DNA from 3 places in the Paraglaciecola aestuariivivens genome. Region 3 is predicted to be linked to each of the others. Evidence: predicted binding sites of a transcription regulator. Region 3 holds the regulator's gene; each other region holds the start of a gene.
The links. The regulator sigma-54, encoded in region 3, starts transcription at its own class of promoters, with help from an activator protein. The targets are predictions, from matches to a motif close to GTTGGCACGNNNNTNGNNT.
Positions count from the first base shown of each region.

Region 1: a site for sigma-54 is predicted at 2,710-2,728, ahead of ACVCDT_RS00560 (DUF1328 domain-containing protein). Genes of this name have one in related genera too.
Region 2: a site for sigma-54 is predicted at 7,841-7,859, ahead of ACVCDT_RS10005 (S8 family peptidase). Genes of this name have one in related genera too.

Region 1 is NZ_JBRKBA010000001.1:102,167-112,255, forward strand. Features, by position in the region: gene ACVCDT_RS00545 (diacylglycerol kinase family protein) at 40-1,662, opposite strand; gene ACVCDT_RS00550 (DUF2391 family protein) at 1,757-2,152, shown strand; gene ACVCDT_RS00555 (hypothetical protein) at 2,239-2,430, opposite strand; gene ACVCDT_RS00560 (DUF1328 domain-containing protein) at 2,483-2,659, opposite strand; gene ACVCDT_RS00565 (hypothetical protein) at 2,893-3,336, opposite strand; gene ACVCDT_RS00570 (MlaC/ttg2D family ABC transporter substrate-binding protein) at 3,452-4,075, shown strand; gene ACVCDT_RS00575 (mechanosensitive ion channel family protein) at 4,157-5,044, shown strand; gene ACVCDT_RS00580 (hypothetical protein) at 5,154-5,681, shown strand; gene ACVCDT_RS00585 (methylamine utilization protein) at 5,756-6,472, shown strand; gene ACVCDT_RS00590 (EAL domain-containing protein) at 6,473-8,794, shown strand; gene ACVCDT_RS00595 (DUF3034 family protein) at 8,808-9,653, shown strand; gene ACVCDT_RS00600 (group I truncated hemoglobin) at 9,658-10,074, shown strand; gene ACVCDT_RS00605 (phospholipase A) at 10,087-10,089, opposite strand, start outside.
Region 2 is NZ_JBRKBA010000005.1:303,536-313,624, reverse strand. Features, by position in the region: gene glyA (serine hydroxymethyltransferase) at 1-854, opposite strand, end outside; gene ACVCDT_RS10025 (Gfo/Idh/MocA family protein) at 1,006-2,001, opposite strand; gene ettA (energy-dependent translational throttle protein EttA) at 2,182-3,849, shown strand; gene ACVCDT_RS10015 (methyltransferase) at 3,940-5,133, shown strand; gene ACVCDT_RS10010 (S8 family peptidase) at 5,403-7,556, shown strand; gene ACVCDT_RS10005 (S8 family peptidase) at 7,935-9,989, shown strand.
Region 3 is NZ_JBRKBA010000008.1:11,800-21,888, reverse strand. Features, by position in the region: gene mgtE (magnesium transporter) at 1-159, opposite strand, end outside; gene ACVCDT_RS12465 (HPr family phosphocarrier protein) at 315-590, opposite strand; gene rapZ (RNase adapter RapZ) at 594-1,439, opposite strand; gene ptsN (PTS IIA-like nitrogen regulatory protein PtsN) at 1,440-1,883, opposite strand; gene hpf (ribosome hibernation promoting factor) at 1,905-2,192, opposite strand; gene ACVCDT_RS12445 (RNA polymerase factor sigma-54) at 2,218-3,711, opposite strand; gene lptB (LPS export ABC transporter ATP-binding protein) at 3,879-4,604, opposite strand; gene lptA (lipopolysaccharide transport periplasmic protein LptA) at 4,604-5,146, opposite strand; gene lptC (LPS export ABC transporter periplasmic protein LptC) at 5,109-5,675, opposite strand; gene kdsC (3-deoxy-manno-octulosonate-8-phosphatase KdsC) at 5,672-6,226, opposite strand; gene ACVCDT_RS12420 (KpsF/GutQ family sugar-phosphate isomerase) at 6,227-7,186, opposite strand; gene ACVCDT_RS12415 (calcium/sodium antiporter) at 7,207-8,163, opposite strand; gene ACVCDT_RS12410 (ATP-binding cassette domain-containing protein) at 8,575-9,375, shown strand; gene mlaE (lipid asymmetry maintenance ABC transporter permease subunit MlaE) at 9,372-10,089, shown strand, end outside.

The DNA of each region.
Region 1 (10,089 bases), on a different contig from region 3:
TTTTACAAGTGCTAGAGGCCTATTTTTAAGTATTTAGCCTTAATTAATTGTGGCTTGAGTCGCGACTTTAAGTGATTTAGGCAATACCTCAATGTTTAGCGCTTCTGCCTGACGCTCTTCTCCGTCTAACATGTAACTAATCGGGCTTGAGCTACTGATCTGAATATTTTGTGCTTGTTTAAAACAAATGTCTGGGTTGGCGGCTTCGCCAGTTATGCCACTTATTGCTAAGTCTGCCAAGTTGAATACTTGCTTGGCAACATCATGCTCTGCAGGTAACCAGGTAATATCTAAACGCCCGTCCGTCATACTTGGGCCCCCTCCTCCTTGAGCTAAAACCGTTGAAAAAGGTGCGGCATTGGCTACCACTAAACTAGTAGTCTGCACCTCAAACTTAGCTTGATTATCTAAGCTTAAGGTTAGGCAGTAAATCTGACCATTTTGCACTGCCTTAAATAAGCCTTTTAAATAAGCCATTTGCCCACTTTGATCTTTTTCTGCACGGCCGGCCGAAGCTATCATTTGTTGACCAAAACCTATGCTCGCCATCAACAACATTAGCTGGTCATTACATTTTGCGGTATCAATACTTTGTACTTGTCCGTATAAAATCGCGTCGCAGCATAATGCCACTGGGTAAACTTTAGTGCCTGTGCCATAAATCGCATGACATAAAGCATTAGTAGTGCCCATGGCTATCATGCCAAACACCACTTGGGTATCTAACAATTGGGCGGCCACTTCTGCTAAGGTCCCATCACCGCCACAAGCCACTACCACTTTAGGCTTATGCTGCAATGCTTCAAGGGTTAAACTTTTGGCTGATTGGTGTTGTTGGGTTTCAAACACTAATACCGAGTACTTAACCGATAAGCGCTGCACAATTTCATCTTTGTTGACTTGCCATTTACCTCCACCCGAAATAGGGTTAGCAATAATGGCCAAAACCGCTTGTGGCTCTTGCACTAAGCCTTGATGAACTTTTTTTAAATTGCTGAGTTGTTTACGATTCAAGCGCGCGGTACGCCTCACCCCATGGATGGTTTCTAAGGCTTTGGCCACGTTCCACTGAGGATGTTTTTTTAGTAAATAGGCTGCCATAACAAATACTGAACGACCACGACCTAAAGCACAATGAATAACCACCGCATGCTTTTTAGTTTGATTATCTAACCAATTAATAGCTAGCCGGATTTGTTTCTCAGTTGGGCTTTGATGATCAAGTACAGGCACATTTAAATAATGTAGGTTTTCTTCATAAGCAGACCAATCTAAGCCATCAAATTCAGCGGTCACGTCTAAAATAGCACGCACACCAAGGCGTTTAAGCTCTTCTATATCAGCAGGAAAGAGTCGGCAAGCTAAATAAAGGTTGTGGTCAATTTTTTGAATAGCTGGCACAGAGTCCTGCTTGCGGGCCCAGGCATTGTAAACTTGTGCGCCCAATAAAAATGGCACAAATAACCAGCGAATATAAAAAGGAATAGAGCCATCATGTTTTTTTCTAAATATCTGTGGACGTTTAAATACATAGGCAAAAGCAACCGCGCCTACTGAGGCGCCTATCCAAAACAATATCAGACTTAGAAAAATGTTTGGCGTATACCAAGCTGCAATTAAAATTAACCCTGCGCTGATTAGGTAATAATAACTAAACCTCATTTTGCCTCTCTTTTAGCTAAGTTTATGTTTTATAATAAAAACCGAGCGAGTAATCTAAAACCTTTCTATTTCGAAATTGAAGGTACCTATGTCAATACAGTTATATTTTAATAGCGAAGATGCCAGTCAGATTGCCATTGGGGCTTTTGCCATGGCTATGCCTATTGCCTTTACCCAAGAAGCTTGGAAAATGGCCGAGACATTACCTATAGCCAATTTAATTTTGCTGGCACTATTATCCTTGTTTTTTCTTACCCACTATACCTATTTCAGTTTGTTTCAAAGCGATATTAAGCATCGAGTAACCAGCTATTGTGTGCGAATCTTCTTAGCTTATTTTATTACCCTAATAGTGGTGGGGTTAATTTTGCTCGCTCTGAATAAATTTCCTATTTATGACACGCCTCTAATTGCCATAAAGCGACTTATTATCATTGCCATGCCCGCTTCTTTGGGAGCCATAATAGTGGACAGTTTTGACAAAGAATAACTTCAAATTGGCACGGTTTATTACACTAAAGCTTTGCGCATCGATCAAAAAAAGGGCCTAAGCCCTTTTTTTAATTTTGACGATAATTAGCAGTCTGTATCTTCAGCATCTGCATTTTCTTTTACTTCTTCACATGCATCTTCTACTGCGTTACCTGCATCTGTCACGACTTCGTCTAGTTTCTCGCCGGCGTTTTCAGCTTCACCTTCACAAGCAGACAAAGCAAATACCGCAACCAAAGCCAATAATGTAGTAGTCATATGTTTAAAAAATTTCATAATAATCTCCGTATAGTTAAGGGTAAAATCTAATGTGTTTGTACCTAAGCTTTTAGGCCTTAGGCGCCTTTCCACGCAATGCATTTGAAATCAGTGATAACACCAACAACACCACAAACACAAAAAATAATATTTTAGCGATACCTGTTGCAGCACCGGCTATGCCACCAAATCCAAAAACAGCAGCAATAATAGCGATAATAAAAAATGTTAATGCCCAGCCCAACATAATAAAATCCTCTTAGTTTGTTAAACAATTACTTGCGTTCAAACTAATCAATGCGACTATTGTGCCAAACCCAAATAATCAACTATGCCATTGATATTATTAGCTTTTATGATTTACATAAAGATAAAAGGTAAATTCGGCCTATGCAATTTTGCAAATTTTACATGGCCAGTAGGTAGGAGTTTCACTACTAACTATAGCTGTAACCACAGATTTAAATCATTTTAATTAAATTAAAGTGTGTACAACCAGGTCATCACTAAAATATCGCCAAACCCCCAGACTAAAGTGCCGCTGATCAAAAGTGACATTTCCAAAACCCCAACTGACAAACGTAAGTCTTGCATGGCCACACTCAACCTCTGATCGTGACTAGTATTAATTTGATCTATGCCTAGGGCAATATCAGAATCATTTAGTTTTTTAGCCGTTAGCTGTCTAAGCTCTTTGTTACGCAACCAATTGGCTCGTCTAGTGATGAGCTTTTCATGCAGTACCACACCTATACTTGACCATACCCCTAGCACCACCACCAAACAGCCAGCCCGTGTAAACCACTCTAGCCCCATCCAAGCAATATGGCTCAAATACAAACCTAAGCTAAAAATCATTATGGCAAGCGACCAATAAATCAGATGACTTAAGCTACTTTTTTTACTTAGATTGATGGCCGACAAGGGGGTTTTCCTTTTGTTAGGGAATAATAATTTCCCTTTTTTATATCAGAGACAGAATTGGGATAGTACAATGCAAACTCATCAAGTTTCCAGCCTGGTTTAAAGGACGTGTTACATGTTTAGGTTAATCTCTCATATATTAATGATTTGGGCCTTAGTTTCTGCGCCTGTTTTTGCGCAATCTGATGATCCCTATGTGTTTGTAAAATCTGTTGCCACTGCAACTTTTGCTCAAATAAAGCAAGATCAGCAACTAATACAATCTCAACCTAGCCATATACAAACAATAGTTGAACAACAACTTATGCCGCACATAGATCATGTTTATGCTGCATTAAGCGTAATAGGTACCCCAGCAAGAGATATCCCAAAAGAAAAGCTGGACGCTTATTATGAGCAATTTAGGCTGTACCTAATCACAACCTATGCTTCGGCCCTACAGCAATACACCAACCAAATCGTCGAGTTTGAGCCATCTAAAGCCCTTGATGGGCGAAAAACTGTGGCGGTAAAAGCTTATATAAAAGAGCCAGGCAAGCCCACTATTGACCTTACTTTTCAGGTAAGACGCAACAAAGAGGGTCAGTGGAAAGCCTATGACCTAATTGCCGAAGGGATCAGTATGGTGCAGTCTAAACGTTCTGAATTTGCGCCAATTTTAAGGCAAAGAGGCATAGATGCGGTGATAACATTTATGCACGAGCAAAGCCAAAAAAGCTCGATTAAAACAAAAAGTTAAATTAGCCTAGCTGGCAAAGTGAGATTGTAAAGACTCAGTTTTAATGGGCTAAGCTAAGGTTAATCAAAGAGGTAAGCAGGCATGCAAAAATTTGTCGACTTTCTTAATATTCCGGTATTTACCCTAGCGGAACAAACTTACACTTTAGGCAAAGTCATAGCCGTGCCTATTGCTCTTATTGTTGCCTCTCTGTTAATCAAGTGGTTAGCCAAATTGGTGTTTAACAAACTAATCAATAGCGGGGTAAATGCTGATGTAGTGCATTTAGTCAAACGGGTATTTTACGTTTTGGCTATCGTTATTCTTACCGTCACCTTACTCGACTTTCTTAATGTTCCTATCACTGCCTTTGCATTTTTATCTGGTGCCGTAGCCATTGGATTTGGTTTTGGTGCCCAAAATATTATCAATAACTTTATTAGCGGCTGGATCCTTATGTGGGAGCGCCCCATAAAAATTGGAGATTTTTTAGAAGTAGAAGATGCCAGAGGACGGGTTGAATCAATCAATACTCGCTCCACCCGAATTAGGCGAGTAGATGGGGTTCACATGTTAATACCTAACAGTAAATTATTAGAAAATACCGTCATTAATTGGACCTTAATTGATAGCTTAACTCGTACCTCTGTAAAAGTTGGAGTTGCCTACGGTTCGCCATGTAAAAAAGTACAAAGCTTGTTGATGCAAGCCGTTGAAGAACAAAAAGACGTGTTAGACAACCCTGCGCCTGTAGTAATTTTTGATGATTTTGCCGACAACGCATTATTATTCGAAGCTTATTTTTGGACTAATGCCACAGTAGAACGCGACTTAAGAGTGGTAAGAAGCAACATTCGTTTTAGAATCGATGAGTTATTTGCCGAACATAATGTGGTGATTGCCTTTCCACAACGGGACATTCATGTGGATGGTCAATTGCAGTTGGTTAGGGCTAAAGACCCAGGTGCAAATTCTCAAGAGATGGAATGAGCTAAGCACTAGCATTGCATGTGAGCGCAACTATAAGCGCGTCATTGAGTAGTATTATTTGCAATTTATTGACAGCTTAGGTTTAAAGCTAGGCTAGGGAGTAATAAAAATGAACCTTAAATTGATCCTGCTAGGTGCTTTTTTGGCATTTCCTATGCCTCATGGCCTAGCTCAAGTCGACAAAGTAATCGAAATTGTTAAAGCTAAAAGCATCAACAAAACCTTAGCTAAACAGTTTCCTCAGGAAAAGTCTTTTCAAGGATACAGTGCAACATTTTCCGAACCCAAAATATTAATAGATGTGCTAGATCAATCTATTAAGCTGGCCCTAACAGCCAGTTCAACCGATCAACAACAAAGTTTGGTTGTAAATTTGATTTTTACTGGTGATATGCGTTTTTACGGATTTTCTGAATCCTATTTATTTGAAAATTTAAAACTTGATAGCTTTAAAATTGCAGAAGATTCCTATTCCGACTCCAGTCAAATTATTAAAGCCATTAAACAAAGCTTAATTAATGATTTTAGAGAGTTAGTGCTGTTTGATTTAGGCCCTGTTACCCAACTTGAACGTGCCCGAGCTGCTGATCAAATTGAAATCTCTAAACAACAATTACTTTTAATTTGGCATAAGTAGCAGAGTAAGGTTTTATCAATCAAAAATTATGCTAAGTTTAGCGATAAGGTCAATTAAACAGGCTTTTTTAAAGTATGTACAATTTAGCTAACAAGTTAAAAAACAACATAAATTTTGTCATTCATTGGGCAAATCAAAGTCTCTCGGCCGCACTTAACATATTATGTTTAAGTACTGCTTTAAGTCTGCTTTACAGCACCAGTTTACGAGCTGAAACTGTACAAATAGTCGACCAAAATGGCCAACCAATAGAAAATGTAGTCATTAGCTTTAAACAAGATGCACCAGCCTCAGCTTCTTCAGAAACAGCCACTATGGATCAAGTGAATATTCAGTTTTTGCCCCAAGTGTTGGTTATTCAAAAAAATCAAATGGTCAAATTTCCAAATAGCGACAACACTCGTCACCATATTTATAGTTTTTCAAAAGCCAAACCCTTTGAAATAAAAATGTTTAGAGGGGGAGAGTCTAAGCAACTGGCCTTTGAGCAGCCCGGCATAGTGGTGTTAGGTTGTAACATTCACGACCAAATGGTGGGTTACATTTATGTTGCCGAAAATAGCAACACAGCTATGACAGATGCTCAAGGTTTAGCTGAAGTACCTAGCGGGTTAGCTATCCAGCTTTGGCACCCTAAATTATCATCAGATAAAGTGACTCGAGTAGATGCGCTACTACCCCAAGATATGCCTAATCAGCCTTACAAAATTGAATTGGCCTTATTGCCAGAGGTTAAACAGCCAGTTAACAACACTTTTAAGTCAAAAAAATTCAGCCGAGGATTTAACTAATTGTCTAAACCTACCCTTAATCAAAGTATTTTTCGATTAGTTGTTGGCTTAGTCGTTTTAACTGCCATTGCCATTTTTGCCAATGTTTGGGTAGCCACAGACGAACAAACCCGCGAGCGACTAAATCGCGATTTAGTGGTTGCAGAAAACGTACTGAGACGAGTATTACAAGGCCGAGATGACTTATTGTATAACTCTGCTTATGTGCTTACTGCTGACTTTGGTTTTAAACAAGCGGTTGCATCAAAAGACCAAAGTACAATTAGTAGTGCCTTATCGAATCATGGACAAAGAATAGAAGCCGACCTTATGGCTTTAGTTTCGTTAGAAGGTAACACTATCACTAGCGTTCCGGCAGCTTTAGAAGTGGGGCAAGCCTTTCCCTATCCACAGGCCATGCAAAGCATTTTACAAAATGGCGGCTATTCTTCGCTGATGTTACTTAATCAACAGCTTTATCAGGTGATTATGTTAACTGTTGATGCTCCAACCCCTATTGCTATAGCCTTAGTAGGTTTTAAACTGGGCAACCCAACTTTAGAGCAACTTAAAGAAATCACCCAGCTAGAAACCACACTTCAGGTTTACCACGATCAGCAAGCCCTATTTACCATTAGTACATTGCCCAAAGAGCAGGTCAATCAAGCCTTAAATAATGTGACCTCATTGCCGTCTTGGTTATCTATTACAGTAACCAAAGACATCCCTTTTGTTTCGCAACAATTTGTACTTAGCGACAGCTTAGATCACCAAACTATTATTACTCTATCCGAAAACGCCGAGTTGCTGTTCGCCGACTTTACTTCTTTGCAATTTAATATAGTGGCCATTGGAGTGATAGTGATTATTTTGGCCACCTTTTTAGCCGCATTGTTCTCGGGGAAAATATCTAGACCCCTAGGTAAGTTAGCCTATATTACCGAGCGTATTGCAGTGGGTAACTACAGTAAAGAAATGTCGGTACCCACTAATACTAAAGAAGTCAGTGTATTATTTGAAGCCTTTGATACCATGCAGAATAATATTCAGGCTCGCGAAGCAGAAATCATCTACCAAGCTCGCCACGACATTCTTACTTCATTATTCAATAGGCAACATGTAAAAAGCATTCTTGAGAAAAAAATTGCCAACCAAGAGTCATTTTTAGCCATTGGTATTAATATTTTTGGCTTTAGAGGCATCAATGACATTTTTGGCTATCACAATGGTGATTTATGCCTACAAGAATTATCTAAAAGGTTAACTAAATTTGAAGGAATAGCGGCACGACTAACAGGTGGCGAGTTATTATGGATTCCGCTAGCCCCCCCTTCTGAAGAAAGCATTAAAATTATTAAGTCAGCCTTAGAAACCCCTATTGATACAGGAAACGTCAGTATCAACTTAAAAGTCGCTTTTGGCCTAATTCGTTGCCCAGAAGACGCGCAAAATGCTGAAGAGTTATTTAAACGTTTAAATATAGTGCTAGACGAAGCACAAATCACACGTCAATTTATTCTGCCTTATAGCAGCGAGTTAGAAGCCCGCTACTCAAAACGCTTAGCCATAATCACCGAGCTAAAAAACACTCTAAGCAATGCGAGTCATGAACTGAGCCTAAATTACCAACCTAAATTAGATTTACAAAAAGGCCAAGTCACCCATGTTGAAGCATTAATTAGGTGGACCAATGCCAAACTTGGGTTTGTATCACCAGAAGACTTTATTGCTATAGCCGAACAAGCCGGTTTTATTGAAAAAATCACTCATTGGGTAGTGAATCAAGCGATTAACGATGCAGCTAAATTTAAAGCCGCTGGCATAGAGGTCAATATAGCCATAAATTTATCAGCAAAAGATATTATGAACCCCTCTTTGTTACCTCTTATTTTGGGTTTACAAACTAAACAAGGTTTAGCAACTAACAGTTTATCCTTTGAAATTACCGAAGGTGATCTGGTTAGAGATCACAACAAAGCCATCACTCATCTGCAAGCCTATCAAGACGCAGGCTTTGAAATAGCCATTGATGACTTTGGTACAGGTTACTCGTCAATGGCCTATTTACAAAATCTGCCCATCAACACCCTTAAAGTCGATAAGAGCTTTGTGCTCAAACTCAATGAACAACAAGGTGATCAAAAGATTGTTAAAACCGTAATTCATTTAGCCCATAGTTTTGCTATGAATGTAGTGGCTGAAGGCGTTGAAAACCGAGAGTCTTTGCAGCTATTAGCCGATTGGGGCTGTGAACTAGCCCAAGGCTACTATATTTGCAAACCTGCACCAGCAGATACATTAATTGAATGGTTTAAAGACAGTCAAACCACCAGCTGGCTATAAGTGAGGAGATAAAATGAGCAAATTCGCTAAGCAACTGGCCTGCATTTTACTTAGCATAAGCACACTAAATGTTTGGGCCGGTGAAGGCAAATTAATTGGTACGGCGGGGTTAAATCAAGTAGAAGGCAGTGGCGGTGGCGGCATAGTACCTTGGGCCACCTTAGCCGGATACGATAGCCGCGAAGAAATATCTGTTAATGCCTTTACCACACAAGTTAATCTTGATGATTATCGGCTAAATGTCATTGGGGTTAGCGCTTCATTTTACGATCGCCTCGAACTAAGTGTGGCCGAGCATAGATTCGATTTAAAAACCTTAGGTGGAGATATAAAACAAACCGTTTACGGAGCAAAGTATCGCTTATATGGCGATGTGGTGTATTCAACCTGGCCACAAATTAGCCTAGGTGTACAACATAAAAAGCTTGACGATGGCAGCATTGCCGGAGCAGTAGGAGCAGCGAATAGCTCTAGTGGTACCGACATCTATTTAGCTGCCACTAAGGTGCATTTAGGTGCCATTGGTGGATTTAATGCTGTATGGAACCTCACGGCTCGCGCAACCAAAGCCAACCAATTGGGCCTGTTAGGGTTTGGCGGGGCCAATAACGATAGCTATGAAATTATGGCAGAAGCCTCAGCTGGCATACTCTTTAGCCGTCACTTTGCTATGGGGGTGGAATACCGCCAAAAGCCAGATAACTTAGGACTAGGTGAAGAAGATTGGTTTGATTTTTTTGCTACCTATATTCCCAGCAAAAGACTTAGCTTTACTTTAGCTTGGGCCAACCTGGGTAGTATTGCAGGAGCAAAAGATCAACAAGGCTTATATCTTTCTCTAAACGGACAATTGTGGTGAGCAAATGAAAAACATTCTAGTTATTTTAATTTTTGGTTTGTGCCTTAGCGCTTGTGCCAATACTCAACTAAGTACCTATCAACAGTTAGGCGGTGAGCCCAAAGTGGCTGAAATTGTGGATAATTTCATTACTGAAATTGAATATGATCCAATTATGTTTGAGTTTTTTAAAGACTCAAATATTAATCGATTTAGAGAAAAGCTCATTGAACACTTGTGTCACTTAACGGGCGGACCTTGTGAATACACGGGTGATAGCATGGAACAAGTGCATGCTGGTATGGATATTAGCGAGTCGGTATTTAACCATGGGGTAGATTTATTTATTAAGGCTATGGATAAAGCTGAGGTTCCCCATCAGGTGCAAAATCAAGTGTTAGCCACCATGATCCATACCAGAGAACAAATGTTATACAAATAAAAACTCAGGAAATTA
Region 2 (10,089 bases), on a different contig from region 3:
AATTCAGGCTGTAGCGCTTCTTTAAAGGCTACCGCTTTAGCGGCAATAACATGGCACAGAGGTCCACCTTGATTACCAGGGAAAACCGAGCTATTTAATTTTTTATAAATGGCTTCATCACCACAGGCTGATAAAATCAAACCACCACGCGGACCGGCTAAGGTTTTGTGGGTAGTAGTAGTCACAACGTGAGCATGAGCAATTGGGCTTGGGTAAATACCCGCTGCAATTAAGCCAGCTACATGCGCCATATCCACTAATAAATATGCCCCAACTTTATCCGCTATCTCACGGAATTTTTGCCAGTCAACTATGCCTGAATAGGCAGAAAAACCACCAATGATCATCTTAGGTTTATGTTCTAAGGCTAATTCTTCTACTTGCTGCATATCAATTTCACCGGTTTCAGGGTGCAATCCATATTGAACAGCATGGTAAGTTTTACCAGAAAAGTTAACATGTGAACCATGAGTTAAATGTCCACCATGGGCTAGGCTCATACCTAATACTGTGTCTCCGGCATTTAATAGCGCCATAAATACCGCTGAATTAGCTTGAGAGCCTGAATGCGGCTGCACATTAGCATAGTCACAACCAAATAATTGCTTGGCGCGTTCAATGGCTAAATCTTCTGCTACATCAACATATTCACAACCACCATAATAACGCTTATGTGGATAACCCTCAGCGTATTTGTTGGTTAGTTGTGAGCCTTGTGCTTCTAAAACGCGCGGGCTGCAATAGTTTTCAGATGCAATCAATTCAATATGATGCTCTTGGCGTTGGTGTTCATTTTGAATGGCTTCGGCTAATTCTGGATCAAAATCAGCAATATTCATGTTACGTGTCAGCATCACTTTTCCTCAACATAAGATAAAAACGGGTTAGGCGTCCCTTAAATTTAGTGCGCATAGTGTAGTGATTTTGACTCATTTGTATAGTGACAAAGTGGCATGAGACACAACCAAAAGTTGTAACGCTAGATTCACAACAAAAAAACAGGGTCTATAGCTGTTCTATAGATACCGGAAATTGTAAGCCAATTTGTTGCCTTATACTGTCCATCACCTTTAATACCCCTATGCTGTCTTGATGCGACATACTAGAATGACAAGTTAAGCCTTGCTCAATAGCTTGCCCACATGCCTCAATTTGATATTCAAAACCATTTACCCTATGAGGCCAATCTATGCATTCAAGCATTTGATTATCTTGATAAATTTCAGCTTGGTTAGTATCCCAAAAATTAGCGGGTAAAATGGCAAAACCCTGACTGCCGACTATCCGCATGCTATTGCTCGATTGTGACTGCATAGAGCAACTAAATTGTGAATACCGACCCGAAGGATAAATAAGATTGGCTAATACCTGACTATCTACTTGCTGCTCAGTTAATTGGCCACAAGCTTGTATTTGGCTAGCTTGCTCTTGCAATAGAAATTGCGCAACAGAAATACTATAAATGCCTAAGTCTAATAATGCGCCACCTGCCAAATCAGCTTGGCTTAAGCGCGCTTTAGGACGAGTTTGAAACGCAAACCCAATATCTGATTGAATATATTGAATGTCGCCAATAGCCCCACTTTGCAGGCGCTGGCGCAATTGCCCTAAAGCTGGCATAAAACGACTCCACAAGCCTTCTTGCAGCAGCAAGCCCCGTTGCTCTGCAAGTTCAACTAAAGTCTGCATTTGTGCTGCATTTATAGTGCAAGGTTTTTCAATTAAAACATGCTTACCAGCCTCAAGGCACATTTTAGCTTGTGGATAATGAAAATTATGCGGGGTAGCAATATACACAATTTCAATGTCAGGATCGGCTAATAACAAAGCGTAGTCGTTATACTCTTTGGCTATTTGATACTGTTGCGCAAACTGCTTTGCTCGCTGGGAAGAGCGACTGGCCACAGCTAAAATCTTGGCTGACTCAACACTTTGCATAGCAGCGGCAAAGGTGTGGGCTATTTTACCAGGGCCTAAAATCCCCCAATTTAACGTTCGCATAAAGTTCCTTAGTGTGTAGTTAAGCTATTCACCTTTTACTCTGTCAGATAAAAATACTACCCTTTAATCTTAAATGTTGTGCCATTTTATTCGCATAATTAAGTGAAAATAAATTTATCTGTTTTACCCAGCTGGCCCAGTGAATTACACTAAGCGCAAATCAACAAACAAAAGACAGTTATGGCTCAATACGTATACAGCATGCTGCGCGTGGGAAAAGTAGTACCACCGGGTAAACACATTCTTAAAAACATCTCATTAAGCTTCTTTCCAGGCGCTAAAATTGGCGTATTAGGCTTAAATGGTTCGGGTAAATCTACCTTATTAAAAATCATGGCTGGGCTAGATACCGAGATCGAAGGTGAAGCCATTCCACAAGCCGGGTTAAAAATAGGCTATTTACCTCAAGAACCACAATTAGACGAAAGCAAAGATGTTCGTGGAAATATCGAAGAAGCGGTGGCCGATGTTGTACATGCCTTAGCCCGCATTGAAGAAGTATATGCGGCCTACGCTGAAGAAGGCGCAGACTTTGATGCCTTAGCCAAAGAGCAAGGCGAGCTTGAAGCAATAATTCAATCAAAAGATGGACACAACTTAGACAACGCCCTTGAACGAGCGGCCGACGCGTTACGCCTGCCCCCTTGGGATGCCGACGTGAGCAAGCTTTCAGGTGGTGAACGCCGACGGGTAGCCTTGTGTAAATTGTTATTAGAAAAACCAGAAATGTTGTTGCTGGATGAACCGACTAACCACTTAGATGCAGAATCTGTGGCTTGGTTAGAGCGCTTTTTACATGACTACGAAGGTACAGTTGTGGCTATTACCCACGATAGGTATTTCTTAGATAATGTAGCGGGTTGGATTTTAGAGCTAGATCGTGGCCAAGGTATTCCATGGGAAGGTAATTATTCTTCATGGCTAGAACAAAAAGATGCCCGTTTAGAGCAAGAAGAAAAAACCGAAAGTGCTCGTCAAAAGTCCATTAAAACCGAACTTGAATGGGTGCGTTCAAATGCTAAAGGGCGTCAGTCTAAAAGCAAAGCGCGTATGGCAAGATTTGAAGAAATGAGCACGGGTGACTACCAAAAACGCAACGAAACCAACGAGTTATTTATTCCACCTGGTGAGCGTCTTGGGGATAAAGTCATAGAAGTTAAAAACTTGAAAAAGTCATACGGCGATCGTTTATTAATTGATGATCTTTCGTTTAGCATGCCTAAGGGTGCCATAGTGGGAATTATCGGGCCAAATGGCGCAGGTAAATCAACTTTATTTAGAATGCTAAGTGGTGATGAACAACCTGATGCAGGCCAAATTGAATTAGGCAACACAGTACAATTAGCCAGTGTTGATCAGTTCCGCGATCACATGGATGGCAATAATACGGTTTACAAAGAAATATCTGACGATTCAGATATTACTCGCATTGGCAATTTTGAATTAAATAGCCGCGCCTATTGCAGCAGGTTTAATTTTAAAGGCACAGACCAACAGAAATTTATTAAAGATTTATCTGGTGGTGAACGCAACCGTGTACATCTAGCTAAATTGTTAAAAGCTGGCGGCAACGTGTTATTGCTGGATGAGCCGACCAATGATCTTGATGTAGAAACCCTGCGCGCCCTAGAAAACGCCTTGTTAGAATTTCCGGGTTGCGCCATGGTAATTTCGCACGACAGATGGTTCTTAGATCGCATAGCCACGCACATTATGGACTATCGTGACGAAGGTAAAATTAATTTCTTTGATGGTAACTACACTGAATATGCCGCTTGGCTAAAAGCCACCTATGGTACAGATGTAGTCGAGCCGCATAGATTAAAATACAAAAAAATCAGTAAATAAGCTGCTAAGCGTGTTGCTAACTTTTCGAGTTGCAACACGCTTTTTTACTGTGTGTAAATTTAGTTTCCTTCCCTTATTAACCAAGTTTGTATGTACCAGCCATTAGCCCAACAGTTTAGCCAGTTAAGTGCGGCCCTTACCGCCAATCAACACTATTGGCGAGGCGTCGCATTTTTTGACTTAAACCTGCCTTGGCTGACACAAAATAAAGCCTTAGCCACTGAATTATTTAAATTAACTTGGCCACAAATTGATGAACTAGCCAATGACGATACAGCCTTAATCAGTTTTCTAAATCGCTATATTGCTGATCTGGATAAAATCCATCAGTTATCAGCCGTTGAGCGCTTTAGTTCACGACATCAGATTACACTTTCGCCGCGCCAGCTAAGTGGTATGCCAGGAAGAAAACAACAACAAGTACAAGATTTTGCCAGTAAATTGAGTAAGCCCTATCAACCCACCTTAGAATGGTGTGCCGGCAAGTCACATTTAGGTTTTTATCTAACGCGCGCCTTTAAGCAACAACTCACCGCCTTAGAGTGGGATAGTCATTTAGTTGAGCAAGCAAACCAATATGCTAAACAAAACCAGCTTAAGCTTAGTTCGCACTTAGTGGATGTCATGCAATCCTCAGCTGCAGAGTTTTTACAAACTAAGCAACATGTAGTGGCTTTGCATGCCTGCGGTGAATTGCACGAACAACTTTTGCATCAAGTAGCTAAAAAGCAGCCTGCCAATCTTAGTTTAGCCCCATGTTGTTATCATAAACGCAGCGACGACCTCTACTCACCTTTATCTAAACTTGGCCGTCAACATGATTTAGTTTTAACCAAACAAGGATTACACACAGCTGTAATGCAAACAGCCACGGCTGGTGCAACTGTGCAGAGCCAGCGCAAAAAGCTGCAGATTATGCGATTAGGCTTTGATTATTTGCAGCGTGAAGTACGCCAATCTGATACTTACTTAGCTGTGCCATCGTTAAGTAACCAATGGGCAAAGGCCAGCTTTGCCGACTTTTGTCGACATTGCGCTGAACTAAAACAGCTTAACTTACCTAAACAACTTGATTGGGCACACTACCTTGCTTTGGCAGAAAAAAAGTTTCAGCAAGTATCTGCGTTAGATTTAGTACGCTTTGCGTTTAGACGCCCAACAGAAGTATGGTTGTGTTTAGACCGAGCCTTATATTTGCAAGAACATCAGTACCAAGTTGAAATTGGAACCTTTTGTTCGCCCCAGCATAGCCCTAGAAACATCCTGATTAAAGCCAAGCGATAATCTTTGCCCTATGAGTAAAAGCCTTTAACCAACCAACAGTTCAACCTCCCAGCGCCAATGAAAAAATTGACTGCAACCACCCCATAAAACACCTTCAAAATAACCATTCAAATATTTCAAACCAAACCATTCAAATATTTCAAACGGACAAATAATCATTTAAAAACAACAAGTTAAAATATGGCATAAGTATTGCCTTATTGGAGAGCGATAAACAAGTAAAAGCGTTTTTACTCAAGACTGCGTTTGAAACATAAAGGAATAGTATAGTGAAAGTTAAAATCTGTAATAACAAACTCGCTATTATAGCGGCGGCATTAAGCATCTCTGCTTTTCCTGCCTTTGCAGGTGACAAAGGAATTCAAGATCTTAATCTCGAACAAGTTGTGACTACCTTAGATGTACAAGAGTTAACCTCTAGCTTAGGGTTACCCAGACTACCTCTATTAGATAGTTTAATTAGACTTAACAACGAAGTTTTGATCCAAGGTAGTGATGTAGAGCTGCTTAAGCAACTAATTGACAAAATTGGTGGCGAAGTTACACATAACTTACCTCTTATTAACGGTATTGGGATCCGTGTTTCAGACTTGCAACTGCAAATTTTGCAGAAGTTACCAGGCATAATTACCGTAACTAAAAACGAAGCTGTCTTTACTTCTAGTGCGTTAGATCATTGTTTAGTCTACGGTAGCCACGTAGTTGAATTAACGGGCAACAAAATCCGTTGGAACCTATACAACGCCAGAGATAGTCGCGCTAACACCAAAAAAATGACCTTTTCTTGGCCAGAAGAGTTAGGCCAAGTGACTACTGTTAAGTTTGACGGCCGAACAGTATTCTGGAGCTTATTTGGACGTCAAGATGGCGAGTTAACCCTTGAAAAAGAAGACTTGCTAAGACACGCAAAAATTAATGCCTTTGATAGCGCTGAAGTAGAGCTTTCTTTTACTCGCTATAAAGCTGACAAGTTCCAGCAAGGCGATTTTTCAATGAATGTACAGTTTGAAGAAAACTGTAAACGCGATCTGGTTAAAGGCTACGACACCCAAGCCAATGTTAACGACAGCAACAGCTATTATGTGAACAACATAGGGGCAGATGAGTTACATCAGCAAGGGATCACTGGGCAAGATGTGACTGTTGCTGTTATCGACAGTGGAGCTTGGGCTAAACATAAGGCTCTGAAAAAAGATACTCATAACAAAAAGCGCATTGTCGCCGCTTATGATGCGATTAACGATGCTGAAGTAAAACCCAATAAAATGACCGATGAAAATAGCCACGGTACCCATATTACTGGCATTATTGCCAATAGTGAGCGCGCTATTATTAACGGTAAAAAACACGATTTTTACCAAGGTGTGGCACCAGATGTTAACTTAGTGGTGATCAAAGCATTTTATGAAGATGGACACAGCACTTATTTAGATGCCCTACGTGGTTTACAATATATTGCCGACAACCACGAAAAGCATAACATTCGCGTGGTTAACCTATCTTTTGGTGCGCCGCCTCGTTCCAACTATTGGGCAGATCCTATTAACCAAGCTGTGATGCAGCTATGGCAAAAAGATGTGGTAGTAGTTACCTCTGCGGGTAACACTGGTCCAAGCGCTATGACTATAGGTGTACCAGCTAACGTACCTTACGTAATAAGCGTAGGAGCCATAAGCGACAACTATACCCAAGACAACCCAAATGACGATACTTTGCTTTCATTCTCGTCACAAGGTCCTACTCATGAAGCCTTTATCAAGCCTGACTTAGTTGCGCCTGGTGGCCACATGTTTAGCTTGGCCAGCAAAGACATGTACGTACCTAACAAGTTCCCTCAATACATGATAGGTAATGATCGCTTTATTATGTCGGGTACTTCACAAGCCTCTGGTGTGGTAAGTGGTGTGGTGGCGTTAATGTTGCAAAACGACCCAAGCTTGTCTGCCAATGACGTAAAATGTCGCTTAATGAGCAGCACTACTATGGCTCAATTTAATGGCAAACTTGCTTATAGTCCTTTCCAGCAAGGGTCGGGCAGTATTAATGCGGTAGACGCTGTGTATTCAACCCGCTCTGGTTGTGCCAACAATGGCATGGATATCACTGCCGACTTAAGTGGTGAACAACACTACATGGGCGCAGCTCGCCAAGATGAAGATGGTAACTACTACATTAAAGGCTTCGAATTTGAAGTATGGGAAGAAGCCTTTATGTGGGATGAAGCTTTCATGTGGGACGAAGCCTTTATGTGGGATGAAGCTTTCATGTGGGACGAAGCCTTTATGTGGGACGAAGCTTTCATGTGGGACGAAGCCTTTATGTGGGATGAAGCCTTCATGTGGGACGAAGCTTTCATGTGGGACGAAGCCTTTATGTGGGACGAAGCGCACATGAACCAAGAAAACTTTATGCTGCAAGAATAACAAGCTTAGATAGATAACTGCCGACTTAGCTTGAGGGGCCCCTCAAGCTAAGTCGGCTTTTTTATGCCCGGTTTATTACTGGGTTTAAAAAAAAGACAAATTTAGATCCAAACTTTCCCTGCATATTTTACTTATTTGTGTAAAACGCCAAAATCACACCCACAATGAAAATAATGACCGCACCCATTACCACCACCCTTCAAAAATACCATTCAAATTTTACAATAAATACCAACCAAATATTTCACCACCCAAATAAAACCAACAAAAACAATAAATTACAACTTGGCACAAGCATTGCTATAAAGGGGTGGAGTTAACAAAATTGCTGTTTAATGGTTATCAACAGCCTAATGGGAATAGTGAAGGAATAAGATAATGAAACTAAAATTTAATCGTAAAAGTGCATTATTGCTGTCGAGCTTGATAGGCTTTAATGCCCTTTCATTCTCGGCCTATAGTGACGGTCTTTTAGGTTCAGTTACCGACGCATTAGCACCAGTGGTTGAGTTGAATAACCATGTATTAATCCAAGGTGAGGACATTTTAGGCCTTAAAAAGATCATGGAAAAAGTTGGTGGTGAAATCACTCACGAACTTCCTATTGTTAGTGGTCTTGGGGTAAAGGTCAGTGATGAGCAATTGGCTGCCTTACAATCACTGACAGATTTAATTAAAATCACCAACAACGAAGGCGTATTTTCTGCCAGTGCAACAGACAGCTGTAAAGTGTACGGCAGTCATGTAGTAGAAATGTCGGCCAATAAAATTCGTTGGAACCTTTATAACGCCAAAGATGAGCAAGCTAATTTATCTAAAATGGCATTTAGCTGGCCAACCGCTTTAGGCAATGTACGCTCGGTTAAATTTAACGGCAACAGTGTGTTTGTTAACTTAAACGAGCAACACACTGGTGAATTAGTATTAGATGCTCAAGACATTCCAGCTACCGCATTTTTAGATGGATATCAAGGCGCCACAGTTGAACTCGCATTTAGTAACAACGGCACTGAATATTACGCCCAGGGCGATTTCGACATGGAAGTGTCATTTAAAGAAAACTGTGGCCGTGAACTAGTTAAAGGTTACGACACCCAGGGAATAGATGGCGACACCAATAGTTATTATATAAACAGCATAGGTGCAGACCAGCTGCATGATAAAGGCATTACTGGTAAAGGCGTGACTGTTGCAGTAATCGATAGTGGCTTGTGGGCTGCTAACCTGGCATTAAGTCGCGATACTGCTAACAAAAGCCGGATCAAAGCCGCTTATGATGCCATTGAAGACGTCAATGTGTCGCCTAACAAAATGACAGATGAAAATATTCACGGTACTCATGTAACCGGCATTATTGCAAATAGCGACAACGCAGTAATGGGTGGACAAAAGCGTGACTATTACCAAGGTGTAGCACCAGATGTTAATTTAGTGGTGGTGAAAGCATTTTATGAAGACGGCCACAGTACCTACTTAGATGCCATACGCGGTATACAATTTGTGGCAGATAATCACAAAGCGTTAAACATTCGAGTTGTGAACTTATCTTTTGGTGCGCCACCTCGCTCAAACTATTGGGATGATCCGGTAAACCAAGCGGTTATGGCACTGTGGCAAAAAGATATAGTGGTGGTTACCTCTGCTGGTAATACTGGCCCTGCTGCTATGTCTATTGGTGTACCTGCTAACGTTCCTTATGTTATCAGTGTAGGTGGAACTAGCGACAATTACACAGCCGACACTAGCGACGATAAAATGCTAACGTTCTCTTCACAAGGTCCGACTCATGAAGCTTTTATTAAGCCAGACTTAGTTGCACCAGGCGGACATATCTTTAGTTTAGCCAGTGAAGACATGTACTTAGCCGCTAAGTTTCCACAATATATGGTAGGCAAAGAGCGTTATATCTTATCTGGAACCTCTCAGTCTTCTGGGGTGGTATCGGGCATAGTTGCGCTAATGTTGCAAAAAGATCCTAGCTTAAGTGCAAATGATGTGAAATGCCGCTTAATGAGCAGCACTACTATGGCACAAACCGCCAACGGTAAATTAGCCTATAGCCCATTCCAACAAGGTGCTGGTAGCGTCAATGCCGTCAAAGCAGTAGCCTCAACGCGCACTGGTTGTGCCAACAAAGGCATGGATATAGCAGCAGACCTAAATGGTGACAAACACTACATGGGTGCCGCTCGTAAAGATGAAAATGGTAACTACTACATCCAAGGCTTTGAATTTGAAGTATGGGAAGAAGCCTTTATGTGGGACGAAGCCTTCATGTGGGACGAAGCTTTCATGTGGGATGAAGCCTTTATGTGGGACGAAGCCTTTATGTGGGATGAAGCTTTCATGTGGGATGAAGCCTTTATGTGGGACGAAGCTTACATGTGGGATGAAGCCCAACTGATCCAAGAAAACTTTATGAAACAAGAATAAGTAACACAAGACCAACGCCCTTAGCCTAATAATCAGTGATTATAAAGCTAAGGGCGTTTTAATATGTTTTACATTATCCAACAGATGCAACATCTTGATT
Region 3 (10,089 bases):
ACGGTTTCGACTTCGACTAGATTCAAGCAATAAGGCTACATCACAAGGTGGAACTTCTTGTAATAAGGCTTTAGCCAGCACAGTTTCGCCTTGATTTAAGGCTTCATTAATTGCATGAAGTTGGCTGTTGCTGTGTTGTGCTTCGAAGGTTTCTGGCATGCTGATTAACTACTATTACTCGTTGATAACTAAAAAGTTGTGTAACAGATTGATTTTGCTTTAGTAGTTTAATCTAAGGCACTGAAATGGTCAGCACTTATTTGTCTATCTTTTACATTCTTTAGTTATTAGCAGGGGGGCAATGTTTGAACAGCTTATTCTTGTTCGTTAAATTTAGTGGCAATAAGGGTTTCTACTGCGTCGAGGGCAGCTTGCGCATCTGCCCCTTCGCTCACTACTTTAACTTCTTTACCTTGATGGCTTTCTAACATCATTAGGCCTAAAACACTGTTTGCTGAAGCTTGTTTGTCGCCTTGATATAAGGTGATTTGAGCGTCAAATTTATTGGTCAATTGAACTAATTGAGTTGCCGCTCGGGCGTGCAGGCCTAGCTTATTGACTATCAAAAGCGTTTTTTCAAATTTAGGCATGAGTTACCTATTTAATTCGCGATGACGTATTTGCACATCGGGATGCGAATCGCTAAAGCTTTTGGCTAAGGTTTCGGCTACATAAACTGAGCGATGTTGGCCGCCTGTACAACCTATGGCAATAGTCACATAACTGCGATTATTACGTTCTAAGTGGGGTAACCAGGTAGATATAAGGTTTTGAATTTGCCAAATAAATTTGGTTACTATGGGTTGTGAGCCTAAAAAGTTTTGCACAGGCGCATCTAAGCCTGTGAGGTGTTTTAGGTCTGGCTCCCAATGTGGATTGGGTAAAAAGCGCCCATCAAATACGTAATCCGCATCTTTAGGTATTCCATGCTTAAAACCAAAAGATTCAAATACCAAAACTAAACGAGAGCTTTTTTTGCCTAATATGCGCTCTCGCACTAATTCGGCTAATTGGTGAACGCTGAGTTGGTCTGTATCTAAGTATAAATCAGCGCGTTCTGCTATAGGGGCCAAAAGTTGGCTTTCAGCATGGATAGCCGCAGATAGTGACTTATTTTGTTTAGATAAAGGATGTAAACGTCGGGTTTCACTAAAGCGTTTAATTAATATGTCATCGCTGGCATCTAAATAGAGTATGGTCATAGTCCAAGTCGATGGCAGGTAATCAAGAATTTCCACTAACTCGTTGGGGTTTTTGGGTAAGTTTCGAACGTCTATGCTGACCGCAACCTGATCGTACTCGTCTACCACTGTATGGGTTAATGTTGGCAATAAATTAACTGGGATGTTGTCTACGCAGTAGTAACCTAAATCTTCTAGTGAGCGCAATACAATGGATTTACCTGAACCAGAACGCCCACTAATAATGATTAATTTCATTTAAATGATAGCCTCAAATAATTCTTGATCGGTTTTTGCCTTACGCATTTTATCTAAGGTCACTTTATTATTTAGCTTAAACGCAATGGCAGACAAAGTGCCTAAATGTTCTGAGGCTTTATTTTCGGGTACTAAAATCGCAAAAAAGACATCTACGGGAGCATTGTCTATAGCGTCGAAATCAATCCCATGCTCAGTGGTTACCACTATAGCTAGCACTTTTTCTAAATCGCGTAAACGCCCATGAGGTAGCGCAATACCATTGCCAATACCCGTACTGCCCATTTTTTCGCGGCATATCAAACTGGCTAAAATAGTGGCTTGATCTATGTCAATCAAATGCTGGTTGGCAATTTGACTAATCAATTCGAGCACTTTCTTTTTGCTGCTACCTTGAACTGCACATATAGTGCAGTCAGGGTGCAGAATATCTTTTATTTCCATTGCGATTCTAATGGTTGGGGGTTAATGGCGTTTAACTTTTTCCTTGTGCTTTATCACTTGTCGGTCAAGTTTATCGATTAAAGCATCAATGGCGGCATACATATCGGTATGTTCGGATGTGGCAAAAACTTCAGTGCCGCTAAGGTGTAATGTGGCTTCGGCTTTTTGATTCAACTTTTCTACATTTAAAATGACATAAACATTGTTAATGGCATCGTAGTGTCGTTCTAATTTAGTAAATTTTGTGTCTACGTAGTCTCTTAAAGAATCTGTAATATCTACATGATGACCGGTCAGGTTAATTTGCATATCGCCTTCTCCTTCTTCAATCCGCCTATAGTAGGCTCTTACGTTGGTTTGACGGTGGGATCATTAAAGACTCCCGATATTTTGCTATTGTACGCCGTGCCACTTTAATGCCTTGGTCGGCTAACAATTGGGCAATCTTACTATCACTTAATGGTTTACTTGGTTTTTCGGCTGCTACCAGCTTTTTAATTAAAGCTCGAATAGCAGTAGACGAACATTCGCCTCCAGTTTCAGTGGCAACATGACTAGAGAAGAAATATTTTAGTTCAAAAATCCCTCTAGGTGTGTGCATATACTTCTGGGTTGTTACTCGGCTGATTGTAGACTCATGCATATCTACCATTTCAGCCACATCATTGAGTACCATAGGCTTCATCATTTCTGGCCCATGTTCAAAAAAGCCCATTTGTTGTTGCACTATGCAGTTTGACACTTTTAATAAGGTTTCGTTTCGACTTTCGACACTTTTTATAAACCACTTAGCTTCTTGTAAATGCGAACGAATAAACTGGCTGTCAGAGGCGTTTTTTAAGCCCTTGCTCATAGCCGCATATTGTTGGTTTACATTGAGCTTGGGTAAGCTGTCGGGGTTAAGCTCTACTGTCCAGCGGCCATTCTTTTTAGACACAGACACATCTGGGATCACGTATTCAGATTCACCCGTGACTATAGCTGTGCCAGGTCTAGGGTTAAGGCTTTGCAGTAAACGCATAACTTCGCGTAACTCGTCTTCTTTTAGACGAGTTTTGCGCATTAAGGTACGGTAGTCTTTACTGCCAATTAAATCGCAATATTCAGTGATTAACATCTTGGCTTCTTCTAACCAAGGGGTATCGGGAGCAAATTGTTTAAGTTGAATTAATAAACACTCTTGGGCACTGCGAGCGCCAGAGCCAACAGGATCAAACATTTGAATGCGCTTGAGCACCACTTCTACTTCATCTAACTCTATTTCTTCATCATCCATGCTAGCCAGCACTTCTTCGGTACTGATAGTTAAGTAACCAGCTTCGTCAATAGAGTCAATAATAGCCATAGCAATGGCGGCGTCTGTTTCGCTAAAATGGGTGAGACGCATCTGCCATAATAAATGGTCTTGAATATTGTCTGTGGTTTCACCCTGAAAAACTTGGTCGTCATCGCCTGCTGAGCCGGCGCTGGTCATAGATGAAGGCGCAGAAGAGGCACTCAGATATTCATCCCAAGTGCTGTCTAGAGGTAAATCTTCGGGAATATCGTTATTTTGCAGGGCATCACCGGTTTCAACGCTGTCGGCGCTGACTTCTTTTTGTGAATTGCTCTCGTCTTTTGCATCGGCGCTGTGATTGGTTTCTAGGGCTTTTTCGTCACTAGCATTGTCTTGCTGCTCATCTATTTCTAACAATGGATTAGAATCAAGGGCCTCTTGAATTTCAGTTTGTAAATCCAAGGTTGATAACTGCAACAGCTTAATCGCCTGTTGCAGCTGCGGAGTCATAGTGAGTTGTTGGCTAAATTTTAACTGTAAAGAGGGTTTCATTTACTTCTTATGCTTAGTCTGTTGTTGTTATCAGCCGAGTTACACTCTTGATTTGCGACATTTTGCTGGCTAAGTTGGATTTCTTCATATCTATCAGTTGATTATGGGTTGAATCCAGTTTAGGTCAAGGATAAAAATTCGTAAATTAAGAGTCATGAATAGCTTAACTATAGCCTGAATTGTTCACCTAGGTATACATCTCTTACACGTTGATCACTTAAAACTTCTTCGGCAGTGCCAGAAGCTATGAGTTCACCATGACTGACTATGTAAGCTTTTTCACAAACGTCTAGGGTTTCTCTGACATTGTGGTCAGTAATTAACACACCTAAACCGCGATCTCGCAAGTGCTGAATAATCTTTTTAATGTCGTTTACCGAGATAGGATCGACTCCCGCAAAGGGTTCATCTAATAATATAAATTCTGGGTCGGCAGCTAAGGCGCGGGCAATTTCAACTCTTCGCCGCTCACCGCCAGATAAGCTCATACCTAAGCTATTGCGAATATGGTTTATATTGAATTCGTCTAAAAGTGAATCAGCTTGTTGCTCTCTTTGTTCGGTCGAAAGCTCTTTGCGCGTTTGTAAAATAGCCATTAAGTTTTGATGTACAGTCAGCTTTCTAAAAATAGAGGCTTCTTGAGGTAAGTAACCTATGCCTTGTCTGGCACGCACATGCATAGGTTGTAAAGTTAAGGCTTGTTGATCAATAAAAATATCGCCTTTATCTAAAGGCACTAAGCCAACAATCATATAAAATGTGGTGGTTTTTCCCGCACCATTAGGGCCTAGCAGTCCTACTATTTGCCCAGTAGACACCTCTAAACTTACATCCCGCACTACCTGGCGTGATTTATAAGATTTAGCCAAATGTTGAGCTTTTAAAACGGCCATTAAGGTTGGTTTTCCTGTGTTTTAGCTTCTGGCGTCTTAGTGACTGGCTGAAAAGTCGTGATTACCCGACCGCTTTCTTGATCACTGCCCTGAGCAATAATTTGTTCTAATTCCATATTAAACTTTATGGATTTGCCTTTAACACTGCTGGAGTTTTGGGTGATATGGGCATTGCCTTCTAAGCTAAGTGAACGACTATCTCTGTGATATTCAATTCTATCCGCGCTGGCGGTTACTGTACTGCCATCTTCTTGTTTTTGTGAATAGGTTGCAGGGTTGCCTGTTGCAATAAAAATTTCTTTGCCTTCGCCTTTGCTAGCATCAATTTCTAACGCGTCAGCTTTAACTTCTAACGAACCTTGTTTGATCACCACATTGCCTTCGTAAGTGGCTTTTTTGGCAATGCCATCAGCGTTTTGATATTGCGAAGCTAATTCAATCTTTTTACTAAAGTCGTCTTTGCCTGCGTGACTGGTGGCCGCAAACAAGCATAAGCCCAACAAACTAGTGTGATGAAGCAGGCTGGTAAACAGTTTTAACATGGTCTAATAACTCGTATCTTTGGGTTTCTAAGCTTGCGGTAAAGCCGTTACTGTTAATGACGTAATTGGGCCCAACAATTTCTACAGCTTGATCTGAATACATGGTTTTTTCAGCTAAATTCACTTCAACAAATTGTGTTTTAATGACTTGAATATAACCTTGATCGTTCAGACTGGTTATTTGTACATCAGATTCAAATTGAATCCGTTGATCTTCGTATAGTGTGCCTTCATTTGCTTTAACTTTCCATGGATGCATCGACTGAGCAAACAATAAATAATTAGGTTGGGTAAATAGAGTAAAGCCAAGTAAATCAAAATGTTCCATCTTTTGGGCAAACACTTGATGGTTAATATGACCCATTTTATCGTATAAAGTGCTGCGCATTTGTTTGGCTTGATAATTCGGCACCCAAGCTTCTTCTGTTAGATTATCTGTATCGGGTGGCGCTTGATTAAGCCAGCTAGGCAAACTTAAGCCTAACGCTAATAAAAAAAGCATACCTATACAGAGTGTTACTCTGTTCATACACTGGCACCGTGTATGCCTTCAAGTTTATTGTGTGCCAATAGAATTAGATCACATAACTCCCGCACTGCACCCATACCGCCTTTAGTGATAGTGCAATAATTGGCTTGCGCGGCAACAATAGGGTGACCATCTTGTACACATACTTTTATTTGGGCGGCTTTAAACATGCCCAAATCTGGCATATCGTCGCCTATGGCAGCGGTAGCATGGGGGGCAATGCCAGTTTGAGCTTGGATGGTTTTTAGGGCGGGTAGTTTGTCTTCACAGCCTTGGTAAATATGCTGAACCCCTAAAGCGCTCATGCGTTTTTCAACCATATTTGATTGGCGACCAGTAATGACTGCCACTTGAATGCCTAATTTAATTAGGGCTTTTACCCCGTAACCATCGCGGGTATGAAAGGCTTTTAATTCTTCACCATCTTGGCCCATATAAATTCGACCATCTGAAAACACTCCATCTACATCACAGACCAACAGCTTAATTTTGCCTAATTGGGTTAGTAGACTGGTTTTTATTTCTCCATAAGGTGTGTGTATTGTAGGCATTTAAATGATCCCTGCTTGTAATAACAGTTGCATATTAATGGCGCCGACTGGCTGATTATTTGTATCTGTCACAAAAAGCGAGTTTATTTTGTGCTTTTGCATTAAGGCTAATACTTCGGCAGCCAACATGTTTTGCGAAGCTGTAACGCAATTGGCCGTCATAATTTGTTGAATTTGGGTATGGTGAATGTCAATTTTTTTATCTAACACTCGCCTTAAATCACCATCGGTAAATATGCCTAGTAACTTACCTTGAGCATCGACTATGCCAGCCATACCCAGAGCTTTGCGAGATATTTCTAATAAAACTGCACTTAAAGTTTGTTCGGGAGAGACTAAAGGTAGCTTGTCTCCTGTTAACATAATATCGGCCAGCTTTAGCAGCAGCTTTCTGCCTAACGAACCACCAGGGTGCGATAGGGCAAAATCATCAGAAGTAAAGCCTCTAGCATCAAGTAAAGCAACGGCTATAGCGTCACCCATGACTAAGGTAGCAGTGGTGCTAGAAGTGGGCGCTAGCCCTAAAGAACAAGCTTCTTGAGGTACTTTAATGCATAGGTTTATATCAGCATATTGTCCTAGAGTACTCTTGGCATTTGAGGTCATGGCTATGATAGGCACACCTAGGCGCTTTACCACCGGAATTAATCCTAAAAGCTCACTTGTTTCACCTGAATTAGATATGCATAACAAAATATCTTGCTCGGTTAGCATGCCTAAATCACCATGATTGGCTTCGCCTGGATGCATAAAAAAGGCTGGGGTACCGGTACTGGCTAATGTGGCAGAAATTTTATGCCCTATATGCCCAGATTTTCCCATTCCACATACCACCACTTTACCTTTGCAGGCTAAAATAGTTTCGCAGGCTTGAACAAACGCATCGTCTATATATTGGGCAAGTTGCTCAACCGCTTGTTTTTCGATGCTAATAACCTTTAATGCTGACTCTTTTATCATAATGTCCGCTGAGCCTAATATTAACTAAATAATAAAACTTGATAACCAAAGAAACAGGCAACTAATCCTAATCCTTCAATACGATTAATACGGCGGCTGCCCTTTAGATGGAAACTAAACATCAATAGTAATAGGGTTAATCCCAGCATTACATAGCTGTCTCGGGTGGCAGCATTGGCATCAATTACACCTGGGGCAATCAGCCCTGGCATAGCTAGCACCGCTAATAAATTAAAAATATTTGAACCAATAATATTGCCTAAAGCCAAATCATCTTCATTTTTTATTACCCCGGCAATACAAGCGGCTAACTCAGGCAAACTGGTACCTATCGCAATAATAGTTAAGCCAATGACTAATTCGCTTAGGCCAAAGAAGCGTGCAATATTTGAGGCATATTCCACCATAAAGTGGGCACTTAAGGGCAGCAAAATCATGCCAACAACTAACCACATAATGGCTTTAGAGGTAGGCACGCCCGAGGGAATTTCACTTTCTGTTTCGGGTTGCAAGGGATCGCCAGATTCCATATGAAAAGACATCCAAGTTAGCCCACCTATTACCAAAAAGAAAAAGCTAATAAGAATAATGCCCTCAATCCGAGTTAAGCTATAGTCGGATAAAAAATATACCGCTAATAAACTAAAGAAAAGCAACACCGGCATTTCTTTTTTTAACACGCCCGAAGCAATAGACAAGGGCTTAAATAAAGCGGTCAAACCAAGTACTAAGGCAACATTGGTAATATTTGAGCCTAGCGCATTACCCACAGCTGTGTTGGTTGCACCATTAAAAGAAGCGGTAGCCGCCACCATTATTTCAGGTGCTGATGAGCCCATAGCCACTATGGTTAAACCTATAATCATAGGAGAAACACCAAGGTTTTTGGCTAAGGCTGAAGCACCAAATACAAATCTATCTGCAGCCCAACTTAAAATGACTAACCAGACCAGGAAAAGACAAACTTCTAAAATCACAAACACTCACTTTTCATTTTGATTAGGGTAATTGTCTCACACCAATGAGAAAATAAAATAAGTTCGCAAGTTTTTATTTTGTTTTGCGTTCTTTTGTACATATATGAACCAATTTAGCAGAAACCAAGTAACAATCCTTTTTATAAGTGTCGGCAGATTAGGGTAAAGGTTATAATAAGTTAATAATTTTTACCCAATAGTTAATTTTAAAGCTCGGTTAAGTTAATGTTCAGCTAAGTTTTGTTTTGATTGTATCAAGCCGCAGCCAAGCACCTTAAATAATGTGTTTAAAATTATAACTTGTTACTTTTTCTCTTTGTTATTCACACAAGAAAACGAATACAATAGCATGTCGTAAGCATGCGCTTTTAATCTGAATAAGGTAGAACCGAATTGGAACCTTTTAAATAAATGGAAAATTTGATTGAAATTGACAACCTTACTTTCAGTCGAAGTGGCCGAATAATCTACGACGATATTTCTCTGCAAATTAAAAAGGGTAAAACCACCGCTATTATGGGCCCAAGTGGAATAGGCAAAACCACTATGCTCAGATTAATAGGTGGGCAATTAAACCCTGACCAAGGGGATATTCGCTTTAAGGGTGAGTCGATTCCTAAGATGTCGCGTTCTCGGTTGTTCTCGGTACGTAGGCAAATGAGCATGTTATTTCAAAGTGGTGCCTTGTTTACTGATATGTCAGTTTACGACAACATTGCCTTTCCACTTAGAGAACACACTCAGCTTTCTGAGTCCATCATAAAAACCATAGTGTTATTAAAGTTACAAGCGGTAGGGTTAAGAGGTGCAGCACAATTAATGCCTGCTGAATTATCTGGTGGTATGGCCCGCAGAGCAGCCTTAGCTAGAGCCATAGCCCTAGATCCAGAGCTGATTATGTACGACGAGCCATTTGCTGGCCAAGATCCTATCTCTATGGGGGTCTTAGTTAAGTTGATCAAAGCGTTAAATGATGCCTTGCAATTAACCAGTGTGGTTGTGACCCATGATGTAACCGAAGTGCTAACCATAGCCGATTACATTTATATCTTGGCCGACAAAAGGGTAATAGGCAGTGGTACACCAGAAGAAATACAAAACAGTGACTCCTCCTTAGTGCAGCAGTTTTTGCAAGGACAGGCCGATGGCCCAGTCCCATTCCATTACCCAGCTTCCAGTATAGAAGACGCTTTTTTAGGGAATGAGAAATGAATTGGACCATAGAGTTAGGCGCTAACACCCTAAATAAAATTGCCACCTTTGGACGCGCAACTTTTATGTTGTTTGGTGCCCTAATTGCAAAACCCCAACCATTAAAATTAGTCCCTCTTACCATCAAACAAATATACGTGGTTGGGGTGCAATCTTTATTAATTATTGTGGTGTCGGGATTATTTATTGGCATGGTAATGGCGCTACAAGGTTACACCATATTAGTGGGCTACGGTGCCGAAGGTAGCTTAGGACCAATGGTGGCTTTGTCGCTTTTGCGAGAATTAGGACCAGTAGTGACCGCCTTACTGTTTGCCGGACGAGCGGGCTCAGCTTTAACCGCTGAAATTGGTTTAATGAAAGCCACAGAACAGTTAAGCAGTTTAGAAATGATGGCAGTCGATCCACTGCGCCGAGTGATAGCGCCGCGATTGTGGGCAGGATTTATTTCTATGCCATTGTTAGCCCTGATTTTTAGTGCCGTAGGTATATTAGGTGGGCATTTAGTTGGGGTTGATTGGTTAGGGGTTGATCACGGTAGTTATTGGTCGATTATGCAGTCAACCGTTGATTGGGATAAAGACGTGGTTAATGGCATCATTAAAAGCATGGTGTTTGCTTTTGTGATTACCTGGATTGCAACCTTTAAAGGTTATGACTCTATCCCAACCTCAGAAGGGATCAGTAAAGCTACTACAGAAACTGTAGTGTTTT